DNA from 4 places in the Acetobacterium sp. MES1 genome. Region 3 is predicted to be linked to each of the others. Evidence: riboswitches for the same ligand, from Rfam matches in the RefSeq annotation. Region 3 holds a riboswitch; each other region holds the start of a gene.
What was found. A riboswitch is a leader RNA that binds a small molecule or an ion and turns the genes downstream of it on or off. The one in region 3 is predicted to bind cobalamin.
Positions count from the first base shown of each region.

Region 1: linked by a shared signal. The riboswitch ahead of BI182_RS03405 (ABC transporter substrate-binding protein) and the one ahead of cobK (precorrin-6A reductase) in region 3 are both predicted to bind cobalamin.
Region 2: linked by a shared signal. The riboswitch ahead of BI182_RS02800 (alcohol dehydrogenase catalytic domain-containing protein) and the one ahead of cobK (precorrin-6A reductase) in region 3 are both predicted to bind cobalamin.
Region 4: linked by a shared signal. The riboswitch ahead of BI182_RS05835 (anaerobic ribonucleoside triphosphate reductase) and the one ahead of cobK (precorrin-6A reductase) in region 3 are both predicted to bind cobalamin.

Region 1 is NZ_MJUY01000011.1:21,571-26,564, reverse strand. Features, by position in the region: gene BI182_RS03415 (heme ABC transporter ATP-binding protein) at 1-861, opposite strand, end outside; gene BI182_RS03410 (FecCD family ABC transporter permease) at 863-1,894, opposite strand; gene BI182_RS03405 (ABC transporter substrate-binding protein) at 1,989-2,945, opposite strand; cobalamin riboswitch at 3,052-3,244, opposite strand; gene BI182_RS03400 (sugar phosphate isomerase/epimerase family protein) at 3,250-4,044, opposite strand; gene BI182_RS03395 (MJ1433 family protein) at 4,174-4,914, shown strand.
Region 2 is NZ_MJUY01000009.1:41,833-46,826, forward strand. Features, by position in the region: gene BI182_RS02790 (hypothetical protein) at 1-200, opposite strand, end outside; gene trpD (anthranilate phosphoribosyltransferase) at 210-1,322, opposite strand; gene BI182_RS02800 (alcohol dehydrogenase catalytic domain-containing protein) at 1,397-2,428, opposite strand; cobalamin riboswitch at 2,545-2,719, opposite strand; gene BI182_RS02805 (tocopherol cyclase family protein) at 2,807-3,784, opposite strand; gene BI182_RS02810 (DUF92 domain-containing protein) at 3,827-4,681, opposite strand; gene BI182_RS02815 (diacylglycerol/polyprenol kinase family protein) at 4,695-4,994, opposite strand, start outside.
Region 3 is NZ_MJUY01000006.1:68,531-73,524, forward strand. Features, by position in the region: gene BI182_RS01730 (thioredoxin domain-containing protein) at 1-502, shown strand, start outside; gene msrB (peptide-methionine (R)-S-oxide reductase MsrB) at 560-1,003, shown strand; gene BI182_RS01740 (ferritin-like domain-containing protein) at 1,057-1,542, shown strand; gene BI182_RS01745 (4'-phosphopantetheinyl transferase family protein) at 1,700-2,311, shown strand; cobalamin riboswitch at 2,386-2,578, shown strand; gene cobK (precorrin-6A reductase) at 2,694-3,470, shown strand; gene cbiQ (cobalt ECF transporter T component CbiQ) at 3,518-4,396, shown strand; gene BI182_RS01760 (energy-coupling factor ABC transporter ATP-binding protein) at 4,421-4,994, shown strand, end outside.
Region 4 is NZ_MJUY01000013.1:399,941-404,934, reverse strand. Features, by position in the region: gene BI182_RS05835 (anaerobic ribonucleoside triphosphate reductase) at 1-2,360, opposite strand, end outside; gene nrdG (anaerobic ribonucleoside-triphosphate reductase activating protein) at 1-3, opposite strand, end outside; cobalamin riboswitch at 2,486-2,634, opposite strand; gene BI182_RS05830 (HAD hydrolase family protein) at 2,699-4,027, opposite strand; gene BI182_RS05825 (MarR family winged helix-turn-helix transcriptional regulator) at 4,239-4,703, shown strand; gene BI182_RS05820 (FMN-binding protein) at 4,719-4,994, shown strand, end outside.

The DNA.
Region 1 (4,994 bases), on a different contig from region 3:
GGACGCCCTGTTGCCGCCGCAGATCACATGAATCCGCAAGCTGCGGTAGTCCTCCGATTCTTTAATCACCCGCAGGGGAATAATTTCCGGTTTTCCAAACAGCTTGTTCTCCTTGATAAACATTTTCATCTCATAGACTTTTTTAAGGTTAGGCTCGGTGATCACATCTTTGGGGATGCCATCGACAATCGCCTTGCCGTCTTTCATTAAAATCAGGCGGTTACAGTAACGGGCCGCCAGATTAATATCATGCAGCACGGCCACCACTGTCATCGATTTTTTCAGATTAAGATCACGAATCAGCTCCATCACTTCAATCTGGTGGTGGATATCGAGGGCGGAGGTGGGTTCATCCAACAGAATGATGTCCGGTTCCTGGGCAATCGCCCGGGCAATAATCACACGCTGCTTTTCCCCGCCGCTGAGATTATTGTAAAGCCGTTTTCTAAACGGGAGGGTCTTGGTAGCCCGCATCGCCTCCGTCACAATGTGGTAGTCATTCTGACTTTCCCTGGTCCGATAACTTAAGTAGGGGTTTCGTCCCATCAGAACAATATCCTCAACGGTAAAATCATAGTCGATATCAAAGGACTGGGGCACGACTGCAATCATCTGGGCCCGTTCCCGTTGGCTATAGCGGGTATTGTCCTTTTCTTCCAGGGTGATGACCCCGGATTTCACCGGCAACAAACCGGATAAACATTTTAACAGGGTTGACTTCCCGGTGCCGTTAGGACCAATCAGGCCGACAAACTCACCCTGGCAGATGGTGGCGTTAAAGCCCTTAAGAATATCTTTTTCACCATAGCCGGAGACCACATCCTTAAAATCCAGCATGACTTTTGGCATTAATCGTTCCATCTCAGGCACCTCCTTGCTTGCGTTTTCTAAGCAGATAGACAAAGAAAGGCCCGCCAAAGGCGGCGGTGATAATCCCAACGGGAATTTCCTGCCCGGCCACCGTTCGGGCCAGGGTATCGCAAAGAATCAGAAAGGCCCCGCCAAAGAGCAATGAGAATGGAATGAGTACCCGGTGTTTGGGCCCGGTTACCAACCGCACAATATGTGGCACCACCAGTCCCACAAAGCCGATGATCCCAGTTACCGAAACCACCGCCGCCGTCAGCAGGGACGAGGTAATCAGAATTTTCTTTTTTAACCGTTCGGTATCGACGCCCAGCTGGGTGGCGGTTTCCTCGCCCAGGAGCATGATATCGAGCTCCCGCACTGAAGTCAGCATGATCACCCCGCCAATCAGCACATAGGGCAGGACTGTTAAAACCTGATCCCAGCCCTTGCCGTTTAAACTGCCCATGATCCAGAACATAATCTGGGTCATCTCTTCCTGATTAAAAATCATCAGTAGATACATAATCGCACTGATGGTTTGACCAATGGCAATCCCGCTGAGCAGCAATGTCGCCACCGGTACCTTGCGCCCAACCCGGGAAATATTATAAACCACCAGAATCGTGGTAAAGGAACCAACAAAGGCTAAAATCGCCGTACCATTCATTCCGAACAAACTGCTGGAAAAATTCATGACAATACCAATCGTCGCCCCCAGCGCCGCCCCGGAGGACACTCCTAAAATATAGGGGTCGGCCATCGGGTTTTTAAAAATGCCCTGGTAGGCGGCGCCACAGATAGCCAGCACGCCACCGGTAATAAAGGCCAAAATAATCCGGGGCAGACGGACATTCCAGATAATCGCAATGGCCCCGTCACTGATATTTTCCATCCCCAGATCGATATGAAAAATCTGATCCAATAGAATTTTATTGGCATCCCAAAAAGAAATCGATGCCACCCCCAATAAGGTACAGACGTAAATGATGATGATGCACATGGCAATGGACAGGATGATGCCATATTTCTTGACGGTATTCTTCATGTATTCTCCCACTAATCATTTTGTCTGTTCACCCCCTGAGTCTCTCTACTTAAGAAAACCAGGGGGCGAACAGCCTTCGCCCCATCAGACAAACTTATTTGGTAAATATTTCCGGATAAATGCTTTCGGCTATTAAGGCCATCCCCTCAATAATTCGGGGACCGGGCCGCTGAATCATATCACTTTCCGGGGTCAGGTATTCAAAGTAGATCAGTTGATCATTAATGATCGCATTGATCTTATCAAAACCAGCGGTGGCTTTAACATCCTCCGGTTTGGTATAAAGCGAAATATAAACATCCGGATTATCAGCAATGATTTCTTCGGTGCTGAGCTGCGGCCATTGTTCTGCTCCATCAGCGGCAATATTGACGGCGTTCAAATCGGTCAGCATCGAATCCAAAGTGGACCCGGGACCAGCGGTATAGAATTTTCCGATATCAAAGAAAACTGACTTTTGGGTTTTGGCAGTCTTCGCCTTTTCGATTAACGCTTCTCGGTCAGCTTGCATTTTTTTAACTATTTCAGTCGCTTTGTCGTTGGCATTGGTGACCTCGCCAGCCTGAACAATATTGGCCAGGACGCCGTCAATATTGGCAGCATTAAAGGTAATTACCTTGGCGCCAGTGGCTTCCAACTGTTGTTTGATATCATCGGAGACAAAATCCGAGGCCACCACAATATCCGGTGCCAACTCAATAATTTTTTCCAGGGTTGGTGCGTTAAAACTACCAATATCGGTCACGGCTAAAGCGGCTTCGGGGTAATCACAGTATTTGGTCCGTCCGACGACCTTGTCCCCCTGATCCAGGGCAAACAGGATTTCGGTTGTTGCCGGAGACAATGAGACGATCTTCTGGGGTTCTTTTTCAATGGTCACTGAATTACCGGCATTATCGGTTACCGTGACCGGGTAAGTAGTCGAGCCGCTTTTTGTTTCGACGCCTGATTCATCCGCTGTCGTTTTGCCTGGCTGACAGCCGGTAAAGGATACCATTAAAGCAATCACAGCAAGAATCACCAACCAATTTCGCATGCTTTTCTTTTTCATTTTCGTCCTTCTTTTTCTTTATTTTTTTGCATTTTTTTGCAAAAATAAATCCAGCTTCCTGTGGAGGCTGGATACTAAACAAACGGTTTAATCCTGTTCTTCCCACCGAAGAATATCAATGATTATGAGTGTCCTGACTTATGCGTATTCTTGATTCTCACTTCCCATCCTTAAAGACAGTGGCACAAAAATCTCGTTGGCAATTACAGTAGCGGGGGCTGTAGAGGTCTTCCACCTCTTTCCTCATCACTTCTTTATTTATATTAGTGGCAGTGTATCATAGAATCGGCAACTTTTCAATTGATTATTTTTGCGGTGGTTTTTCATCATTTATGGCCAGACTCTCAAGCACCGCCCGGGCAAAATCAAGCGGTTCCTTTTCCCGCCAGTCTTCATTGGCCAGCACCTCATAGGAAATGGTCGTAATCGTTGGCACGGTCAGAATTTCGGCCATTACCTGATCTAAGGGAATGCTGCCTTCGCCGGGAATCCAGTGGCGGTCAGCCTTAAAATCATTGTCGGACAGGTGCAGGGCCTTAATCCGGTCTCTATACTTTTTTAGAATCCGGCCACAGTTCTGTTCTTCCAGAAAATCGTGGGAGCTGTCATAGCACATCCCAAAGCGGGGGGCATTAATCTGATCGAGCAGATAACAAAGCAGATGCTGCCGGGAAACATTTTCCACCGCCAGATCAACATCGTATTTTTCGGCCGCATCAGCCAACTCGGAGAAGAAGGCCAGGCCTTTATCGAGATCCGGCTCAAATTCATCGAGATCATTGGTGTGCATCACCATCGCCGGGATTTCAAAAGCCTGGCAATCTTTGAGATAATCTTTGAACATCTTTAACTTGGGTTTTATCTCCATCCGGGAGGCGGTCCAGATGTCGCTGTAGCCGATAAAAGGGGCATGGATATTGGTGATCCCCAAACCGTTTTTTCGAACCAACTCCGGGAATTCTTCTTTTTTCAAGGCCCAGGGCTCAAACTCATCCTCCCAGGAAATCATCGCTTCTTCAAAACCGGCATCGGCAATGATTTTGATGCGATCTTCAAATTTCATAAAATAGCCAAACCAGGAAAACATACTATACTTCATAATGGCCTCTCATTCTCAAATAAATTTAGGTTTTTTGCTGATATTTACCCATGCCCTTCAAATTGCCACTCTGGTCATCTTTTAAAAACTGCGCTATAATATCTCTAATACTAAAATTGGAGCGTATTCATGAAAAAATATTACAAAGGCATTCTGATCGGCATTGGCTTTATCGCCTTATCCGCCATTCTTTACTATTCGCATTTTTTGATTTTCAAGGATTCCCATCATATCTTTTTGTATCTGCTGGGCGACATTGCCTTTTTACCGATTGAAGTCTTGCTGGTTTCGGTAATTTTTCATAAGGTCATTGAAGATAAGGACAAAAAAGAACGGCTCAAAAAAGTCAACATGGTGCTCAGTGTTTTCTTCTCCGAGGCTGGTGTCGAACTGATGCAGTTCTTTTCCCGGGAAGATCAACACCTCCCAGATTTTCGGGAATTTCTGCTGATCAAACCGCAGTGGGATAACCGGGATTATAAAAACGCCCTGAAGAATCTGAAGGGGGTTCGCCATCATCTGAGTTTTTCCGGGCCCTGCCTTACGAATCTCAGCGAATTTTTAACGTCGCACCGGGAGCTTTTTTTAAAACTGCTGGAAAACCCGTTTCTGGTTGAGCATGAAACCTTTACCGACCTGATCATGTCACTTTCTCATGCTGAGCAGGAACTGTCCAGCCGCAAAAACCTGCTAACGCTTAATGACAATGATTACCGCCACCTGATGACCGATATTGAACGGGCCTACCAACTGCTGCTGGTGGAATGGCTGCTGTATATGAACCACCAGCGCAAGTCCTATCCGTTTTTGTACTCTTTTTCGATCCGAACCAATCCCTTTGATCCCCAGGCCGAAGTCGAAATTCAATAACCAACGTTCTTCTCAACCTTTAGGGTTATCGCTCAACTACCGTACCGACCAATTGTTAATCTGTTGTTCGCCGCGGAATC
Region 2 (4,994 bases), on a different contig from region 3:
AAAAAATCAGTTTCCTCCAGGGTCAACTTGACAATCCGGAGCTCGGTCAGTTCATCACCCAGCTCATTTTTTGTGGCGATCAATTGATCGAGTCCATTCTCCGGATAAACGCTGGCCTTGTTGATGCCAACCAGGGTAAATCCGCCATTTTCAGCCATTTTCAGATAACCTTCGGCCGCTTTTAACGCATAAAGAATCATCAACGCTGCCTAACCCTGAACCTTTTTTTCAAGCGCTGACAAAATCTTTAGGCCCTTAACACCATCACGATTCTGATAGTTGACCCAGGTCTTGAGTTTTTCCCAGGCCGCCCCATTATGAATCAGTTCCAGGGCCATTTCATAACCTTCCCGAATACTGGGCGCCTTGTCCCGTAAATACAGAATCAGTCCGGCATTTAAGGCAACAATATCTTCCCGGGTCTTGGTTTCTTTGCCTTTTAACAATCGGACAATACATAGCGCCGATTCTTCAACCGAATTAAAGGTGCGGATTTCATCCACAATTCCAGGAGTTATCAACATATCTTGTGGATTAAATGTATATTTTTCCACACTACCATCTTCTTTCAGCTCAGCAATATGGGTAGTACCGAGGGTTGAAGCCTCATCAATGGCCTGGTCGCCAACCTCGCCAAAAACCACAATGGCCCGTTTATAACCGATCTCCGCCATGATCTGGGGCACAAAATCCAGCATTTCTTTGGAGTAGACCCCTCTGACCCCATATTGCGGCAGCGCCGGGTTTGCCAGCGATGCCGAAATATTCAGCACACTGCCAAATGAAATTTGCGATAAAACCCGCCCCAGAGCTACCGGATGAACCTCCGGGCTCATCCCATTAAAAATACCAATCCCGGCCTTTTCGATGCTTTCTTTAACCAGATCGACATTAGAATCCATATCGATACCCAGGGCTTCCAGCACATCGATGGTACCACAGACCGAGGTCAAGGCCCGGGAACCGTGTTTAGCCATGGGGATTCCGGCAGCAGCGGCAATAATCGATGCCACGGTGCTGATATTAAAGGTTTTAAAACTATCCATCCCGGTGCCGCAGTTATCCACAATCGGAAACTCAGTGACCGGTTCCACCTTAAAGGTATCCACTTCATAAATCGCTTCAAAACTTCCGGCCACTTCTGCCGGGGTTGCCCCTTTCGCACTGAGGGCCGCTAAAAAAGCGCCCTGTTGCATGGCTGTTTGCTTATCACTTAATATTTCCATGAACATTTCTTTGGAATCATCTTTTGACAGGTTTTCCTTATTGATCAGCTGGGTAATCACCTGACCATAATCTTTCATGCTGATTGTTTTTTCCATTTAATTGCTCCTTTAATTTTTCTTTCTTATTTATTAATTCACTACTGCTTCGATCTCACTTTGACAGACGGCCATCACTTCATCACCACAATGGTTGAATAACCATCGCTGTTTCTAATATAGTCCATTCCCCGTTCCAGTTCTTCCAGTTTGACCCGATGAGAAATAAGTGGCCGGACATCAATTTTTCTTGATTCAAGCAGGGTTTTGGCCTTTTGACTATGCTTAACACTGCAGCCATAAGATCCGACTACGGTAATTTCCTTGTAGTGAATCCGGTTGATGTCCAGTTGGAAGTCTTCATTGCGGCTTAGTCCACTGAAATAACCGAGCGTTCCCTGTTTTCTGAGGATTTCCAGGGCCAGATCAAAGGCCTCTGGCCCTGGACAGCAGGGGATTACTCCGTCGACTCCATGACCATTGCTGCAACTCTTTAACTGATCGAGCAGATCTGGCTCATCGCCGCTAAAAACGGCATCAAATCCCAAGGCTTTGCCACGGTTACGACGCTCTTCATTGGCTTCGATCAGGATCACATTTTGGATTCCTTCCGCTTTCGCCACAAACAGGTTAAGCAGGCCCAAACGGCCGCCACCGATAATGACCAGCGCCGCTTTCCGGTTCAACTGAAGGCGATCCTGAATGTTGACACAACAGGCCAGTGGTTCAATAAACGATATTTCTTCATAAGCCAGATCATCATTCCGAATCAGATTGACAATCTTGGATTTGATCGCCTGCTTATCAATTTTGATCACTTCCTGAAAACCACCATCAAAATTAAAGCCCATAATCTTAATCTGATCACAAAGATTATCCTGACCACTTTTACAATAGTCGCAAACCCCACAGGAAATCCCCGGATGAATAGACACCCGTTGACCTACCGGATAACCATTTACATTTTTGCCTCTGGCAATGATCTCGCCGGCAATTTCATGTCCCAATACCCGGGGATAAACCAGATCCCGTTGGCCCATGGTGGCACATTTTAAATCAGTTCGGCAAATATTGCAGGCTCTGACCTTAACAAGCATCTCGCCATCACCACAGACCGGCATGTCCTTATCTTTTATCACCAATTCTCCCGGTTTTTCCAATACCACTGCTTTCAATTCGTCCCTCGCTTATTTTTTATTCTCTGGTCACTGTTTACAAAGCCTTTAAATCCTTTTTAAACAAAAAAAAGCTACGCCAACAAAGCGTAGACTTTCCACATCTCTCATCATCTAATTCTCAGGCAGGTCTTCTGACTCATGATCCTCATCGCTGTCGCCTTCCCATTTTTTAACAGTGGCATCCAGACAGCAATTCCCAATTTACAGCGGCGGGCCCGTATAAGCTTCTCACTTATTTTCCTATTCTCCCCGAGGGGCACCTGAAAATGATTATTTAATTTGACTTATTATATCATACTTGCAATCCCCAATAAAACACCTTTTTGGCAACTTCAATAAATGATTCTGCCTGACAATGGGTTTTATTTATTCGGATTCTTGCTTCACTGCAACCCCTTCCTCCAGACAAATCTCCATCCCCGCTTCGCTGCTGATGCTCTCAAAGATGATATTGCCCTGATTGTTTGTTAAACGCAGCCAAACCTTGGCGGTGATACTCTCGACAATCTCGCGATCCATCAGTCCGTCCACCGGCGCCCGCAGCCGTCCGCCACTGGCCATCTGTGCTTTAAAAGCGAGGGCCCCATTCGGACCTTCAAGTTCCCCAGCGCAGGTTCCCTTTGTGGTATCGACCTCCCATTTCTCCAACCGGGAAAAATTATAGGTCGCAAAACGGCGGGTAATCCCGCTAAAATCAGTGAAGTAAGCAAAGAAACCGGGAAATTCCATCCCTAAAAAAGGAATATTCGCCCGTGAAAAGACAAATGAAGCATCGCCAGCCTCAAAATGGCTGGCCTGTAACCAGAGATAGGTCTTAGGAAAGGATCGGCCATAGTCTTTTTCAATGTAACCGACTCCGCCATTAAAATCCATCAACTCCCCATCCAGATCAATCTCACCCTTTATTTCATGATACAAATGAATAATAGCGTGGTAGCATTCCATAAAAGGCACTAGTCCAAAAGGCCCCATGATCCCCGGGTGCTTTAAACCCTTGGGAAAGGGATGGCTATTGTGAAAGGTCAACCGCCCTTTGATACTGCCTTCCGCCGTATCGACATTCAGCGATAGGCCCTGGGCGTTAAAACTATTATTCTCAATCTCCACATCAAACCGATCCGTTCTGGCATTGAACTCGGGATAGGGAAAATGATGATACCAGGTTTTTCCGGTGACAGCATTGATGACCTGGATAAAAGCCTGCCGGTTCCCCTGGGGATCGATGGCCATTCCCGGAATAATGGCAATGGCATGTTTGCGATCGGCGCTGATGCATTTAAAATACCAGCCTTCAAAATAGCGGCGTTTTTTGTTTTTTCCCTGAAAATAAGCCTGCTTAATCATCCGTTTTCTCCTTTCCTCAAAACGATTGCCCCATCCCGGCCGTTACTGCAGCTGGACAAAAAGCAGTACCAGGCTGGCGGCCAGCAATGAACTGGCAAAATTAACAAAGTCATTGTTGACAAAGGCCAGCCCACTATAAAGCTGATTGGGCTTATTATTATCCACCGGTTTTTCGGTCAGCTCACCGGTTTCATGGCTGATATATTTGGCCTGGAAAGCAGCACCCATAAAGCTATCCAGTACTGATCCCAGTAGCCCGCCAAAGGTAATCATCAGGATTTGCATTAATAAAAGCACCCCACTGTTGCCTGCCGCCAACTGGTAAAGACCATAGGTCAAGGCTACCACGGCCGACCCACCCAGCGAAGCCAAAAAACCCAGCGGACTGACTCCCCCGGAAAGTCCGGGGCTGACCGGTTTTAAGGTAAGTAACGAAACCGGGGCCTTCTTACTGAGAATCCCGATTTCCGAAGCCCAGGTATCGGCATTGCAGGCCGCAAAGGATGCCGCCACTGCCACCAGATAGGCGGGGTTTTGCGATAAGGCAAAGGGAATCGCCATAATCAGTGCGGCCCCACCATTGGCGCCCACTTGAACCAGATCCCGGGGGCCGGACTTGGCATGCATCCGAACCTCAATGGGATCTTTCAAGCTGGCTTTGAAATGCGATAAAAAGGTGGAGCTGAAAAAAAATACCATCAGTAACATTAAAAACAGCGTCCCTCCGGCCAGGTAAAGGCTGACGGCCAGAAAGAAGGCTCCCAGCGCCGCCGATAGGGTTAAGGCATTGCGCCTTAAGGCAAAAACAGAAACCGCCAGCGACAAAAAAATATATATCACGTGTTCCAGGGTCGATCCGGTCTGAGCTGCCAGACTATACTGTGTTAAATTTTCCACTTTGCACCTCCAATCAGACAAATAAAAAATAATAGGCTCCGGCACTGACCAGAGGCACAGTCAGATTATCGAGCCCCAACGGGGTTGCGGCTTCCAGCACGGTTGCCAGCAGCGCTAGGGTAATGGCTGGGATCAGTACCTGAGGCTGACCAGTTGCTGCCAGCAGGAGTGTCGTCACCAGAAACGAAGCGCCCAGCATGGTCAGACTGCCCGACAACGTTTTTTCGGAACCGAGGATTTGATACGGCCACTTTGGCCACCGGGTTCCCACCACGGCAGCCAGACCATCGCCGTAACCCATAATCAGAATCCC
Region 3 (4,994 bases):
TGGCTTTTTTCTCTACGGCAATGATACTGAGCAACTGATTGCCCGGCCCAAGGAAGTGTACGACAATGCCAAGCCATCGGGAAACGCCCTGGCTGCTTATTGTCTGCTGAAGCTGGGCAAAATAACCGGAGAGCAGAAATACATCGATATTGTCAACGGGATATTTGGCTATTTTGCCGGAAACCTCAATCAGGCACCGATGGCCAGTACGATGATGCTCTGTGCCAAATTATTCCATGAACAGCCTACTACTGAGGTGGTTTTTGCCGGGTATGAGACCGATACGACGATTCGTGAAATGAACCGTCACTTAAATCAGCAGTTTCTGCCGTTTTCGGTGGTACTGTTTAATAAAAGCGAAACCGATCTCAAAAAGATCAATGAGTTTGCCGTTAATCAGCAGATGATTCATGGCGAACCGACTGCCTATATTTGTAAAAACTACCGTTGCGAGCAACCGGTGAATGATCTTGAAAGCTTTCTTAAAATTATAAAAGACTGATTAAGATCAGGAAAAATGGGGTAGAACAGAAGCATCACGAGAAAGGCAGGAACGATAATGAACTATCAAAAGAAGGATCAGGAGACCTTATTAAAGACCTTGACCCCGGATCAATATGCGGTGACTCAGAAAAATGCCACCGAACCACCGTTTCAGAATGAATACTACAATGAATACCGCAAAGGAATTTATGTGGATATCACCACTGGCGAACCACTTTTTTCATCCAGCGATAAATTTGAATCGGGCTGTGGCTGGCCCAGTTTTTCCAAACCGATCGATCCCAAAGCGGTCAAAGAACTCAGTGACACCAGCCTGCGGATGAAGCGGACTGAGGTTCGTAGCGTCACTGGTGACGCCCACCTGGGTCACGTCTTTGAGGATGGTCCGATCACCACCGGAGGCTTGCGCTACTGCATTAACAGTGCGGCGCTGCGTTTTATTCCAGCCGAGGAAATGGAAGCCCAGGGTTATGGCGCTTATTTAAATTTGCTTGAGTAGTTTAGTATAAGATCGTCAAAGGACGAGGTTAATAAATGATGAGAGGTGAAGAAATGAATAGTATTGAATTTGCAATTAAGATGGAACGTGACGGCGAAGCATATTACCGTGAACAAGCAAAAAATAATCAGGACAATCCGTTAAATGCGGTGTTTTTATTATTGGCCGAGGACGAAAATGGTCACGCCGTATTGCTAAAAAATGAGCTGGCAAAAATAAGTTACGATTTAGCTGATAATGAAGCATTGGTAGATACCAACAATGTTTTTAAAGACCGGGGTGATTTTAAAAACAAATTCGAAAAAATCCCCAATCAGCTGGATGTCTATCGGATGGCTCTGCAAATGGAAAAGGACAGCATCGAACTCTATCAGAAATTTTATCAGGAATCAGCAGATGAACAAACTAAAAAACTGTTTGGTTACCTGGTCAAGCAGGAAGAGAATCATTATAAAATCTTTGATAATCTGATTACCCTGGTCGAACGTCCGGAAGAATGGGTGGAAGACGCCGAATTTGGAGTCCGGGAAGAATACTAAAATAAATCATTTCAGATTAACGGTATTAAAAAATAAATGGGCTGGACTACCTTCATTTGAAGAATGGTTTAGCCCTTTACTTATGAAAAAAATAGTCAAGAACGAAAAAAATTGTTAAGATAGTGCTACTATTAAAGTTAAAAGTGAAGGAGTATAAATGGCAGTTTATTTATTTGATCAAATGGAAGAATTTTCAGATGAACTTTTTAAACGCAGTCTGATGCTGCTTCCTGACGAACGGCAGCAAAAGGCAACAGCGTATCGGCAAAAGCTTGATCAGAAATTGTCGGTATTGGGCTATGTTTTGCTGAATTACGGGTTAAAAAATGAATATGGTATTTCGGAAAAGCTTCGCTTTTGTTATTCGGCCAAGGGCAAGCCATATTTAAGCGACTATCCCCAGATCCACTTTAATCTCAGCCATTGTAAAAATGGAGTAATCTGTGCCATTCATACCAGTGATGTCGGGGTCGATATTGAAACCGTGGCGGCCTATGATGGCCAGCTGGCTGAATATGTCTGTAACGAGCAGGAATTAAAATTGATTAATAAAAGCGATAACAAGGCCCTGGCTTTTACGAAAATCTGGACTAAAAAAGAAAGTTTGATGAAAAAAACAGGGGCCGGTCTGAGGGATGATTTAAAAACAATTGAGTCCATCGATTCAGAAGCCATCACATTGGTTGACCCTGATGAAGCCTATGTGTTTTCCATCGCCGGAATGTCATTGGCCGAGCTGGGTTTAAGGACGGAACGATTCAGAGCGTAAAATCGCTGGGATAAAAAATACGTGACAAAACTGGAAAAATTTGATATAGTACTATAGAATTAAGAAAATAATAAGAATTAAATAAATAAACAGGTGTCGGCTGTAATCAATGTATTATAAGCCGGTGAAAAGGGAAGAGGGGTGAAAATCCCCCGCGGTCCCGCCGCTGTAAGAGACGAGTTTCTCCAGGAATGCCACCAGAAATGGGAAGGCAGGAGGCAATGTTGACGCTCAAGCCAGAAGACCTGCCTGTTTGTATATCTCAAACTCTACGAGAGATGGAGGAGGTTTATTTTTGTGCGCATTTTTGCGGCCTCATTGTCTTGTTTAGAGATAATGAGGTTTTTTTGTGCAAAAATATAAATGAGAGTGATGGAGGAAGATGTCAAAAGTATTAGTAATAGCCGGGACAACCGATGCCAAGACTGTAATTGCGAGACTATTAGAAAATAACCATGACACGGCCGTAACCGTTACAACCCGTCTGGGTGCCGGGATGTTGGAGGAATTTAAGAATCTGGATATTTATCAGGGAAAACTCAATAAAGATCACATTACTCATTTGATCAGAACCCTAAAACCAACCTGTCTAGTTGATGCGGCCAATCCCTTTTCGTCAGAAATAACCCGAAATGCCATCAATGTCTGCAAATTTGAAAATCTGCCCTACATTCGTTATGAACGGGAGCGGGTAAAATACGAAGATGATCCGGATATTACCGTTGTTAAGAGCTATGGGGAAGCCTGTGATGTTCTGATGAACTGCCAAGGAAACATTCTGTTGACTTTGGGCAGTAACAGAATTGATATTTTTAAAAGAATTCCGGACTATTCAAAGCGGGTCTATCTGCGGGTGCTGCCGGACTGGAAGGTTTTAAGTAAATGTGAAAGCCTGGGGTTCAGCCCCAAAAACATCATTGCCATCAAAGGGCCCTATAACGAAGCCCTGAACATGGAACTCTTTAAATACTGCCAGGCAGAGGTGTTGGTGACCAAAGAAAGCGGCAACATGGGTGGCGTCGTGGATAAGATTAACGCCGCTAAAAAGTTGGGCATGAAGATCATTCTGGTTGATCGCATCGAAGAGCAGTGCAGTAATAAATTCAGTTCGGTTGATGAGTTGATTGAATGTATCGATCGTATCGATACGGTTAATTAGCGCTGGCAATGGACCGAAATCATAGATAAAAGAAAGGATGGGCGCAGATGGAGAATAGTTCAGCTAAACGGATTGGTTATGTCCGAACGAATGAAAAAAGCGATAACAGCCATCATCATTACAAGCATCAGCATCAAATCGGTCATAAACACGGCGAAGGATCAGCCATTGATTATTACGCCTATGCCTCAAAAATCAGAGGCTGGAACCCCAGCTTTAAAGTGGTCTTTTCAGTATTGACCCTATTGTTGTGCATTATTCTCAACAATCCCCTGGTTTCGATTGCTGTGATTATCAGCATGGCTTATTTAACGGTTATTAAAGGTGGGCTGCCACTGGGGGCCTATCTGTCGGTGCTGATGATTCCGCTTACCTTTATCATTTTGGGCACCGTTGCTATCGGCATTGATTTTTCAAGCCAGCCAATTGGTCCATTCAATTTCTATCTCGGCTTTGGTTATCTGTATACGTCGGTTGCCAAGCTTCTGGAAATGGTGTTTCTGATGCTGAAAGTGTTTGGGGCCATCAGTGCGATGATCATGATGACCCTATCGACACCGTCTTCTGAAATCATTGGGGTGCTGCGAAAAGCCCATGTACCCAAGCTGATCATTGAACTGATGAATCTGATTTACCGCTATATTTTTATATTGTTGGACGTATTTAACAACATGCGCAATTCCGCCGATTCCCGGCAGGGTTATTGCGATTTTAAGACCTCCTGCAAAACCTTTGGCAATGTCGCCAGCAATATGCTGGTACTTTCCCTTAAAAAGGCCAATGCCTATTATACCGCCATGGAAGCCAGAGGCTATGAAGGGGAGCTGGTTTTTCTGGAGGATGAAAAACCGTTTCAGATCAGTCAGGTGATCTACGCCGTCGGGTTTATGCTTTTTCTGCTGCTGCTTTGGTATGTTACAAAATAAGGATTCAATTTGAAAGGTCAATCGATGAGAGAGCCAATACTTAAAGTCAATAATCTTCATTACAGTTATGGAACCGGTAACCCGGCCCTGAAAGGGGTCAGTGTCGATATTTACAAAGGCGAAAAGATTGCCGTGATTGGCTCCAACGGCTCCGGAAAATCGACGTTTTTTCTTAATGCCAATGGGGTGCTGAAGGCCGATCATGGCGAAATCAGCTATCAGGGTACCGTCATTAATAAAAAGAATTTAAAAGAACTCCGAAAAAACATTGGCATTGTTTTTCAGGATGCCGATAACCAGATCATTGCCTCCACAGTGATGGCTGAGGTTGGCTTTGGTCCGATGAATTTAAAACTGCCCCGGGAAGAAGTAATCCATCGGGTCGATGAGGCCCTGACTTACATGAATATTCTCGATTTTAAGGATCGTCCACCCCACTATTTGAGTGGCGGCGAAAAAAAGCGGGTCACCATTGCCGATATTATTGCCATGAAATCCGAAGTGATTATCTTTGATGAACCGACCGCAGCCCTGGATCCCCTCAATGCTCAAATGCTGGAAGATGTGCTGGTCAAGCTGGGGCAAGAAGGCAAGACGA
Region 4 (4,994 bases), on a different contig from region 3:
CACTGCAATTGCTCCAACCGTTCCCCACCAGCCATTTGACTGGTCGCATTGAAATGATTGATTCGATCCCTTACTTCCGCTTTTTTGGCATCATTAAAACGATCCAGGGTGCCCACCAGATAACCGGTAATCCGACGAATCCGCTCAAAGGGAACATCGCCTTCGCTTCGTCCACAATTCGGGCACACATCGCCGATGATGCCGGTATAGCCGCAAACCGGGTCGCGATCTACCGGATGATTGATCGAACCATAGCCGATGCCAGCTTCCTTCATCGCCCGAACCACCTTCTCAAAGGCTTCCAGATTATCAAGCGGATCACCGTCCATTTCCACATAGGTGATGTGTCCGGCGTTGGTCAACTCATGATAGGGCGCTTCCAGGGTAATTTTTTCATAGGCACTGGTGGGGTAGTAAACCGGAATATGAAACGAATTGGTATAATACTCCCGATCCGTTACCCCGGGGATTTCACCAAAGACCTGTTTGTCCAGCTTGACAAAGCGGCCAGCAGTCCCTTCGGCCGGGGTGCCCAGCAGGGTAAAGTTCATGCCATAGACCTGACTGGTTTCATCCATCCGCTTGCGCATGTGGCCAATAATTGCAAGCCCCAGCTCCTGTACGTCTGCCGCTTCGCCATGGTGTTTGCCGGTTAAAACCGTCAGGCATTCCGCCAGGCCGATAAAGCCCATACTCAGGGTGCCGTGTTTCAGTACTTCCCGGATTTCCATCTCGTCGGTCAGATCTGCAGAATCAATCCAAACGCCCTGGCCCATTAGGAAAGGAAAGTTTTTAACTTTTTTGTGGGCCTGAATTTCAAACCGTTCCAGCAACTGCTCAATCACCAGATCAATTTTCTGATCCAACTCAGTAAAAAACACGTCCGGATTCCCCTTGCTGTTTAGGGCAATCCGGGGCAGATTGATGGTGGTAAAACTTAGGTTTCCCCGGCCATAGGTGATTTCCCGACTGGGATCATGGACATTACCGATCACCCGGGTACGACAGCCCATATAGGCAATTTCTGTTTCCGGCTGGCCAGCCTGATAATATTTCAGGTTATAGGGTGCATCCAGAAAGGAAAAATTCGGAAACAGGCGCTTGGCACTAACCCGACAAGCCAATTTAAACAAATCATAATTGGGATCCCAGGGATTATAATTAACCCCTTCTTTCACCTTGAAAATATGGATTGGGAAAATCGGGGTTTCGCCATTCCCCAACCCGGCCTCCGTCGCTAACAGCAGGTTTTTTATGACCAGACGCCCCTCAATTGAGGTATCCATCCCGTAGTTGATGGAACTAAACGGAATCTGAGCCCCAGCCCGACTGTGCATGGTGTTGAGATTGTGAACAAAGGCCTCCATGGATTGATAAACACTGCGGTCAATTTCCCGTTCGGCATTTTCCATGGCAAAATTCTGAGCCCGGCTGATGCTGTTGGCATCCGCTATCCATAACGCCAAACTCCGGGCTTCGGCTTCCAGATAATTCTTCGGTTGATTTAGCTCGGGCTTTAACCCCAGTTTCTTTTCGATATCTTCACTGATGGCCTTTACCTTGGCTAAAGCATTTTTGGTATCGGTCAATAAGGTCAGGGCCTTGGCCAAATTCTCCCGATAGAGCCGGATAAAAGTTTTTTTCACCCCCGGCACCATGGCATAGTCAAAGTTGGGAATACTCTGTCCGCCATGCTGATCATTCTGGTTGGACTGAATGGCAATGCAGGCCAGCGCCGAATAACTCTGAATATCGTTGGGTTCCCGGAGATGGCCGTGACCAGTCGAAAACCCATCTTTAAATAAGCGTTCTAAATCAATCTGACAGCAGGTAGTGGTCAGGGTTAAAAAATCCATATCGTGAATGTGGATTTCACCGGCTTTATGAGCGGTTGAATGCTCGGGATTGAGGACAAACATTTCATAAAACTGTTTAGCGCCCTCTGATCCATACTTCAGCATCGTCCCCATGGCGGTGTCGCCGTCAATGTTGGCATTTTCCCGTTTAACATCGTTGTCCTTGGCTTCTTTAAAGGTCAGATCCTCATATATTTTCATCAAGCGGGTATCCATTTCCCGGATTCGGGTTCGCTCGGCCCGGTAGAGAATATATTTCTTGGCGGTTTTAGCATGTCCGGTTTCGATCAGAATTTTTTCCACCGCATCCTGAATTTCTTCCACCGTCGGGGTTTTGGTGTTCATTTCCTGTTCGATATAGATGGCCACTTTTTCAGATAGCTCCATGGCGGTCTGATAATTCTGGCCGCCGATTTCACTGGCGGCCTTAAAAATGGCATTGGCAATTTTTTCAATATTAAAAGGCGCTTCTCGTCCATCTCTTTTTTTGATCTTCGTAATCATCCTGGTTTGTTTTCCTACTTTCCTGCGAGTCTTTTTGTTGTTTCGGGCATTGAAAAACCTCTCGACGGCGTGGGTCAAGAGGCCTCAGATTGCTTGGCTCAAACACCCTCTATCACGCGTAGAGTCTGGTGTGACGAATAACGGCGGGTAATCTGACTTAGGCTTGATCTTTTTAAAAAAATCTCCCCCTTACAGCGGCGGGACCGTGCCGGATTTGCACCGGCTTCCCCCATGCTGCACCGGTTGGCACAGCACCATTATCTTCATATTTGGTTGTTTTAATTTTATCACATACAAGATGTGGTGTCAAACCGGTTGTTATCTGCAAACGGTTATCATTATTTAAAGCTCCCCGGTTTCGCGTAAAAATGGCGACTGATGGTCTTGACCACTGCATCATCGTCATTCGCTCCGATCTGCGGCCAGCCCATTTCTTTTAGTTCAATGGATGCATTTTCAACCACATAAGCAAAATCGGCGGCTTCCAGCATCGCTGCATTCCTGATGTCATTGCCAAACGCAATCACTGTATCGGTCGCATATCGGGCTTTCATATCCATGATGGCATTTTTCACCGAGGCTTCCCGGCTGGTTATTTCGAGAAAGTAATAGCCCGGATGTTGATCATCCGGATAGCACTCAACATTAACCGCTGAGGCAATTTCCAGCTTCATGATGGCCGCTTTAACCTGGACGATCGTCACCTTCTGATCCACTGCCATAATCGATAAGACGCTTTGATCATTTGGCACCTCGCCGCACACATAGCTCTGTTCCGGGAGTCGCTTTTTGGAATGATAGATTTTTTCTTCCACCGGATTAATAAGCCTGGTGTAATAAACATGGAGGACATCATTGATGATGGTGTGGGTAAAACAATTCAGCTCCCGTTTTTCAAAAACAGCAATCAGTTGCCTGGCCACTTCCGGATTCATTTTTTTGCAGCTTAAATAACTTCGTTTTTCCAGATCATACCAAACCGCCCCATTCATCATGATAACGGGAACCTTTATTTCGACGCCTTCCAGCAGGGGCAGCAGGGTTTCGGCACTTCTGGTCGTGGCAATGGTAATCAAAGCGCCCTGGCGGATCATGGTGTTTAGTTTTATTCTGGAGTAACTGCTGATTTCGACCTGGGAATTCAACAACGATCCATCCAGATTGGTGACAAAGAGCGTTTTTCTGTTTCTGCGCCGGGGCAAGTGAAACGCGTTGACTCCCAATGACACAAAGATTCCGATAAGGGTGTCCACGATCCGGTCAATGGTAAAAATCAGCGGATTCACATCGGCCCCATGGGTCACTGTAATGCTTAAAAAAACCACACAGGTAATATAAGATGCCGTTGGTTTTTTGATGGCCACCGTAAAATAAATGAGTGGGATAACGCACAAGGATACCACCAGATATTGCAGCATCGGCATATCCACCGGGATGAAGCTCCGCTCAAAAATAAGCAACCCCAACCCCATCGCCCCACCGATAAAGGTGCCCAGGGTTCGATTCATGGCTACCTTAAAGCTATTGGAAACATAGGGCTGCATGCATAAAATCGCCGCAATCGCCGAATAGAAGGGGGAGCCTTGCTCGCCTCTTAATAAATAGATTAAGAAGCAGAGATAAACCGCTATAAATGTTTTAAAAATTCGCATTCCTACTTTTGGCATAACCTTCTCCTCTTTCTGATGCCTGTCTATAATAACACACATTTGAAATTTTCTGCCGCTTAAATTTCTGCAAACCCTTTCAAATACAGATACCCCTTAACTTTTTTCAGAAACAGATTAATTTTTCTAAAAAGTATTGACAGATAAAAAAAGGTAATGTATTATCAATTAAGGTAATGTATTACCTTAATTGATAAGTGGAGGTTATATTTTGGACAATATGGATTCAATGCCCGATCAAAAATTCATCTTTGGCGGTGTCCAAGTCGTCGCCAACCAGATGGACACCCTGTTGGAACGGGAACTGAAAGAATACAACTTGACAACCAAGCAATGGCTGCTGACCATTGTGGTGCAGAATATTTTTGATCACGACCCAACCCTTAAGGAAGTAGCAAAAAGCATGGGCAGTTCCCATCAGAATGTCAAACAGGTGGCGCTTAAACTGGAACAAAAAGGCTTTGTTGTGATGGAAAAAGATCCCCATGACGCCCGGATCACCCGGATTAAGCTAACCGATGCGGTTGATTCGTTTGGCACAGAAAGTCAGCAGAAATCAGAAATCTTTACCGAAAAATTATTTGATGGTATATCTGACGAAGAACTGGCAATGACCCGGTCGGTTATTGAAAAATTGCTGGCCAACCTGGAAAAAATGGACCAGGAATCAAAATAACAGGAGGAAAAGCAGATGAAAAAAGCAATAATTATTCTTCTCAGTATTCTGGGGGTATTGGTACTGGTCGGCGCCGGTGGCGTTTTTTACATCACCAACGGCCTGGAAGCTGGGGAAAATCTGGCGATTAACCCCGTCGATCTAAAAGGAATTGAAGACGGCACCTATACCGGTGTTTATACGGCCGGGCGCTGGAGCAATGAAGTCGCCGTCAGCGTGGCTGATCACCAGATTTCAAACATTGCGGTGGTCAAAACCGTCACCATGGAAAAGCCCGAGGTGACTGACGCC